Variovorax paradoxus: one gene and its partner. The protein of the gene in region 1 interacts with the protein of each later gene in a pairwise test. Links are inferred from orthologs where the notes say so. Each region holds a gene or a part of one and is shown in the gene's direction. Other genes may lie near its edges.

Region 1 (3,302 bases):
CAGGCCGATGTTGCCGCGGGCCGCGGCCTTTTCTTCGGGCGTCAGCGGTGCGGGCTTGGTGGGCACGACGGTGCGCTGGCCGAGCTCTTCGAGCGCCAGCATCTCGTAGAAGCCGCGCGTGCCGGCAATGCTCTGGTAGAGCTCGCGTGCATCGGCGCGGCGCTCGTCGCCCCCCGCGGTGCTGAGTGCGCGCGCCTTCCAGTAGACCCAGGTCGGCTCCAGCTGCGCCGTTTCGCTCATCGCGTTGATGGCGGGTGCCACTTCCTTCCATTGACCGGAGCGCAGCGCGGCGCGCACGCGCCAGCCGAGCATGTCGTCGGTCAGGTCGCCGTTCTTCGTGACGTTGGCGAAGTAGCTTCCGGCCAGCGGCGAAAGCTTGCTGGCGGCTTGCCGGCCGATGGTGCCCCAGAGCCAATTGCGCTCTTCGGCGGAAAGCATCGGGCCCCACTTGCTGTCGAGTTGGGATGCGGCCTGTTCCGGGTCGGCCATCGCGATCTTGATGAGCGCGAGCACCACCAGTTCCTTGCGCGACTTGGCCGCAACGAAGGCGCGGCCGGTCAGGAACTTGGCCGCGCTGGCGTTGAGTTCTTCGAACAGCGGCAGTGCATCGGGCGCGGCGATGGTCACGGCGCCGCGCGCAGCTTGCGGACGGTTCGCCTCCATCGCCAGGCGCGCCTTCTTCCAGGCGTCGTTGGTCGACATCAGGCGGGCCGCGACCATGCGGTCGGCGGCGGTGAGGCAGCCGTCGTCCGCCTCTTTCTGGGCGAACCAGCTGCGGCGCACTTCGTCGGCCTGGGCCTGCGTGGCGCTGCCGGAGCGCAGCGACTCGACCAGCACCGCGTAGCAGCGCACCTGCGGGTCGTCGCCCATGCGGAAACCGGCCACGGCGGAGGAGAAGCCGTCCCAGTCGCGGCGCTGCCCCAGCAGCAGCAGCCAGTCGTTGCGCAGCCGGTCTTCCTGGTAGGTGCCGGGGTAGCGGGCGAAGAAGTCCTGCACCTCGTTCGGCGCGGCTTCCTGGAGGCGGGCCTTGAGTTCCCAGTAGGCGGCCCAAGGTTCGAGCGCATGGCCGCGCGCCTGCGGCAGCAGGGCGGCAAGGCGGCCCTTGTCGCCGCGCTGGAACGCCTGCTTCATCTGGATGAGCACGTCGTCGTTGCTGTTGGTCTGCGCCACGGCGGGCTGCTGCAAAAGCAGTGCGGCGGCGGCCAGAACGGCGGAAAAAACGACTGCGTGCGCTGCACGGTGCGGGCGATGGCGCATGGATGCCAAAATGCTTGGGAACTGCATCGGGGGATTATGGACAAGTCAAAGGATGCCGACACCTCGGCGACCGTGAGTTTTCTCAAGGATCAGCTGCGAAAAGCACTGATCGAGCAACGCCTGGCCCTGCCCGACCGCCTTGCCAGGGCCGACCTTCTGCAGCGTGTGATGCGGATCTGGCTGGTCGGCCGGCCCGACACCGTGATTGGCGCCTACTGGCCGATCAAGGGCGAATTCGACCCGCTGCCCGCCTTGCATCGCTGGAAAGAAGACGGCGAGCTGATGGAGGAGACGCAGCGTCGCCGCATCGGGCTGCCGGTGATGAACAAGGTGCACAAGACGCTGACCTTTCACGCCTGGTACCCCGGTTGCCAGATGGAAGAAGACGCCTACGGCATTCCCAAGCCCAAGGACACCGAACTCATCGTGCCCACGCTGCTGTTCGTGCCCTGCGTGGGCTACAGCGCAGGCGGTTATCGGCTGGGCTACGGCGGCGGCTTTTACGACCGCACGCTGGCCGCGCTGGAGCCGCGCCCCTTCACCGTAGGTCTGGGCTTTACCAACGGTTTCCTCGAAGACTACGAACCCGAGGCGCACGACCTGCCGCTGGACGCAATCCTCAACGACAACGGCGTCGTCTGGCCAACTTCCTGAGCCCCCCGGCTTTTCACTTCGTGTAACTCCACCCCCCGCCCGAGGGGGAGGCGTGGCCCGCCTTGGGGCGGCCCGGCGGCGGCCACCTCTCTCTGGCGGATCGTTCAGTCGATGTTGTCCACCGTGTCCGGGTCGGGCACCTCGCCGATGGTCTCGCGCGTGGTGATGGCCTGGGCCTGGAGCCAGTCCCAGAAGGCCCTGATTTCCGGCCGCAGCGCATTGCGCGGCCCGGCGATGAGCCAGTAGCCCATCGGTGAATCCATGCGGTGCTGCGGCAGCACCTCGACCAGGTCGCCGTTGGCCAGGCTTTCGGCGATGAGCGAGCTGCGCGCCAGCGTCACGCCCTGGCCGGTGAGCGCGGCCTGCACCATCTGGTAGGCATAGTTGAAGTAGAGCCAGCGCTTGGGCTGCGCCCGCTCCAGCCCGTTGACTTCGAACCAGCGCCGCCAGGTCAGCCATTCGAGGTGCGTGCGATGCGCATCGCCGGCCTCGATCAGCGTGAAGCCGGCAATGTCGGCGGGTGTCCTGATGGGCGGGCTGCTTTTCAGGAGCCAGGGGCTCGCCACCGGCGTGAGCGTTTCGCCGAACAGGCGCACGGCCGTGGCCGGCATGGCTTCGCGCGGGCCGTAGCGCAGGGCGATGTCGACGTCGGCCACATCGAGGTCGACCGCCACGTCGCTGGCATCGATGCGGATGTCGATTTCGGGGTTGTCGCGCTGGAAGGCCTCGAGCCGCGGAATGAGCCACATCGATGCAAAAGACGCAAAAGTGGTGAGCGAAACGCTCTTGCGCCCCGCGCTCTGGCGGATCTGGCGCACGGCCGTATCGATGCGCGGCAGCGACTGCTGCACCGCAAGCAGCAGCTGCGCCCCGGCGCTCGTGAGCTCGACCGCCCGGGTATGGCGCAGGAACAGCGCCACGCCCACTTCTTCCTCGAGCGACTGGATCTGGCGGCTGACCGCGGACTGCGTAAGCGCCATTTCTTCCGCCGCGGCGCGGAAGTTGAGGTGCCGCGCCACGGCCTCGAAAGCCCGCAGATGCCCGGCGGAGATGGGGCGGGAGCGTAGATGGGTTTGCGAATGCTGCATGGATACGGAAGTAGGCGCATCGGTCGATTGATGCGGATTCGGAATCAGTAGGCTACTTCGTTTTCATTGGACTGCCAACAGGGCAAGAACGATCATTCATTCCCGAACTGCGCCATTGCCTCCCTCCGTGTCATCGCACTTCGGCCAAGTCCAAGGAGTTTCATCATGTCCACCGCCGTCTGCACCAACGAATCGCTCGCTTCCCTGTCGCCTGCCACCCGCACCGCTTCCGCCGTTCCGCCGGCCGTGCGCCGCGGTGCCTGGCAAATTGCGCCCGGCGAGGCAATGAGCCTGAAGGCGCGG
Region 2 (3,086 bases), 2.4 Mb from region 1 along the record:
CCGCGCCTGCAGCAGGGCAAGTGGCAATCGGTCGGCCGGCTCGACCTGAACACCGAAGGCCTGCTGCTGTTCAGCAGCTCCGGCGACCTGGCCAACCAGCTGATGCACCCCCGCTTCGGGCTGGAGCGCGAATACGCCGTGCGCGTGCTGGGTGCGCTCAGCGCCGAAGAAAAGAAGAAGCTGCTCGAAGGCGTGCGCCTCGAAGACGGCATGGCCCAGTTCGGCACCATCGAAGAGGGCGGCGGCGAAGGCTCGAACTGCTGGTACCGCGTCACCATTTCCGAAGGCCGCAACCGTGAAGTGCGGCGGCTGTTCGAATCGGTGGGCCACGCGGTCAGCCGCCTGATCCGCATCCGCTACGGCGCCATGGTGTTGCCGCGCGGACTGAAGCGCGGCGCCTGGATGGAACTCGACGAGCGTGACATCAGCGCGCTGTTCCAGGCCTCGGGCGGCGGCGCACCGCGTCCGCAGCAGCAACAACGCGGTCCCGGGGGGCAGGAGGGCGCCGGCGGCGGCCGGAACGGACGCAACAAGAAGCGCCGCGGCAACCGCAACGCCGGCGGCGGTGGCGGCGGGCAAGCGCCGCGCGACACGCGCGATCCACGCGACGAAGGCCGTGAGGCACCCATTCCGAATCCGCTGGGCGACGGCCGGCCGCCGCGCGGCGAGCGCGGGGGGCGGGGCAACCGAGGCGGCGGAGGCAACGCGGGTGGCGGCAATGCAGGCGCGCCGCCGCAGGGGCGCCGCGGCAACAACAACAACCGTGGCGGCAATCGCCAAGGTGAGGAACGTCCGCCAAGCGGCGCGAACCAGCCCGATCCGATGAAGACCTCGCTCGGCTACATCGGCGCCGACAGCTTTTCGCGCCAGCGGAAAGAGCAGCGCCAGGGGCCGGGGCGCCGCGGCGGTGGTCCGGCCGGGGGCGGCTTCGGCGGCGGCCAGGGCGGCCCAGGCGGAAATCGGCGCCGCGGGCGCTGAAAGCCAGCCGCCCGGCGCAGCCTTTCGCGGGGTTTTCACCAACCCCGGGGGCCGCGCCGGTTAAAATCAGAGGCTTTGTCGACTTACGGTGCAACATATTTGTTGCAGGTGTGACAAACCACTTCAAAATCAAAGCTCAGGAAGCATTTCAATGGCCATCGAACGTACCCTCTCCATCATCAAGCCCGACGCCGTTGCCAAGAACGTCATCGGCAAGATCGTTTCCCGCTTCGAAGCTGCCGGCCTCAAGGTCGTCGCCGCCAAGCTGGTGCATCTGTCGCGCAACGAAGCCGAGCAGTTCTACTCGGTCCACAAGGAACGTCCGTTCTTCAAGGACCTGGTCGAGTTCATGATCTCCGGCCCCGTGTTCGTGCAAGTGCTCGAAGGCGAGAACGCCATCGCCAAGAACCGCGACCTGATGGGCGCCACGGACCCGAAGAAGGCAGCCGCCGGCACCATCCGCGCCGACTTCGCCGACAGCATCGACGCCAACGCCGTGCACGGTTCGGACGCCGCCGAAACCGCAGCGAACGAAGTCGCTTTCTTCTTCGCCGGCCTCAACGTCTACGCACGCTGAAGCCATATCCCGCTGATTTCATGACCACGGCCAACCTGCTCGAATTCGATCTCGAGGGGCTGGCTGCGTTCTGCGAAAAGCTCGGCGAGAAGCGATTCCGCGCCACGCAGCTGTTCCGCTGGATCCACCAGCGTGGCGCCAGCGACTTCGCCCAGATGACCGATCTGGCCAAGTCGCTGCGCGAAAAGCTCGCCACCACCGCTCGCGTCGAGGCCCTTTCGGTCCTCACGCAGCACGAATCCAAGGACGGCACGATCAAGTGGCTGTTCGACGTCGGCGATGGCAATGCCGTCGAAGCCGTATTCATTCCCGAAGACGACCGCGGCACGTTGTGCGTGTCGTCTCAAGCCGGCTGCGCGGTGGGGTGCCGCTTCTGCTCCACCGGGCATCAGGGCTTCAGCCGCAACCTGAGCACGGGCGAAATCGTCGCCCAGCTGTGGTTTGCCGAACACTTCCTGCGCAAGCATCTGAAACGCGACGAGCGCGTCATTTCCAACGTGGTGATGATGGGCATGGGCGAGCCGCTGCAGAACTACACGGCGCTGGTGCCCGCGCTGCGCACCATGCTCGATGACAACGCCTATGGGCTGTCGCGCCGCCGCGTAACCGTGTCGACCTCCGGCGTGGTGCCGATGATCGACCGCCTGGGCGCCGATTGCCCGGTGGCCATGGCGGTGTCGCTGCACGCGCCCAACGATGCGCTGCGCGACGACCTCGTGCCGCTCAATCGCAAGTACCCCATCGCCGAACTGCTCGAGGCCTGCAAGCGCTACCTGGCGCATGCGCCGCGCGACTTCATCACCTTCGAGTACTGCATGCTCGACGGCGTCAACGACCAGCCCGAGCATGCGCGGCAGCTGGTGGAACTCGTCCGCACCCATGGCGTGTCGTGCAAGTTCAACCTGATTCCGTTCAATCCGTTTCCGGCCTCGGGTCTGCTGCGTTCGCCGCAGCCGCGCGTGCTGGCATTTGCCAAGACGCTGAGCGAGGCCGGCCTCGTGACCACCGTGCGCAAGACGCGCGGCGACGACATCGATGCGGCCTGCGGACAGCTGGCCGGCGACGTCAAGGACCGAACCCGCGCGGCCGAACGCATGGCCCAGCGCCGCGTGTCGGAGCGCACCATCGTTTTGCACCCGGTTCGCAAGACCCCCACCGTCTCCCAGGAGCACTGACCTAATGAGCATGGCCTTTTCGATGACGACCGCGAGCGCACGGCGGCTGCTGGCCGCGAGCTTTACCGGTGTCGCCGTGGCATCTCTGGCTGTTCTGCTCGCGGGCTGCGTCAATACGCGAACCACCACCACCAGCCTGGCCGACACCAGCTCGGCCAAGGGTGCCGAGATCGTGACCGAGTCCGACGAAACCAGCCGCCAGCGCCGCGCGCGCCTGCGCATGGAGCTCGCCTCGGGCTACTTCGAACACGGCCAGACCACCGTAGCGCTCGACGAGATCAAGCAGGCCCTGGTGGCCGATCCCAACTATGCGGACGCGTACAGCCTGCGGGGCCTCATCTACATGCGGCTCGAGG

Evidence for each region.
Region 2: the proteins of QFZ42_RS20390 (region 1) and ndk interact in binary tests that used the Escherichia coli proteins (3 or more experiments, as listed by UniProt). The link is inferred for Variovorax paradoxus from one-to-one orthologs.

Annotation. Positions count from the first base shown.
Region 1 is NZ_JAUSXG010000001.1:4,241,590-4,244,891, reverse strand. The notes cover bases 112-3,102. They hold QFZ42_RS20390 (5-formyltetrahydrofolate cyclo-ligase), read left to right. Parts: upstream 112-1,293; coding sequence 1,294-1,911; downstream 1,912-3,102. Other genes in these bases: QFZ42_RS20385 (LysR substrate-binding domain-containing protein), read right to left, coding at 2,016-2,999; QFZ42_RS20395 (lytic transglycosylase domain-containing protein), read right to left, coding at 112-1,257. In the rest of the region: more of QFZ42_RS20395, read right to left, coding at 1-111; QFZ42_RS20380 (DUF2917 domain-containing protein), read left to right, coding at 3,165-3,302. UniProt on the Escherichia coli protein: Involved in the removal of 5-formyltetrahydrofolate.
Region 2 is NZ_JAUSXG010000001.1:1,826,878-1,829,963, forward strand. The notes cover bases 68-2,842. They hold ndk (nucleoside-diphosphate kinase), read left to right. Parts: upstream 68-1,129; coding sequence 1,130-1,555; downstream 1,556-2,842. Other genes in these bases: QFZ42_RS08440 (pseudouridine synthase), read left to right, coding at 68-978; rlmN (23S rRNA (adenine(2503)-C(2))-methyltransferase RlmN), read left to right, coding at 1,576-2,730; pilW (type IV pilus biogenesis/stability protein PilW), read left to right, coding at 2,735-2,842. Outside these bases: more of QFZ42_RS08440, read left to right, coding at 1-67; more of pilW, read left to right, coding at 2,843-3,086. UniProt on the Escherichia coli protein: Major role in the synthesis of nucleoside triphosphates other than ATP. The ATP gamma phosphate is transferred to the NDP beta phosphate via a ping-pong mechanism, using a phosphorylated active-site intermediate.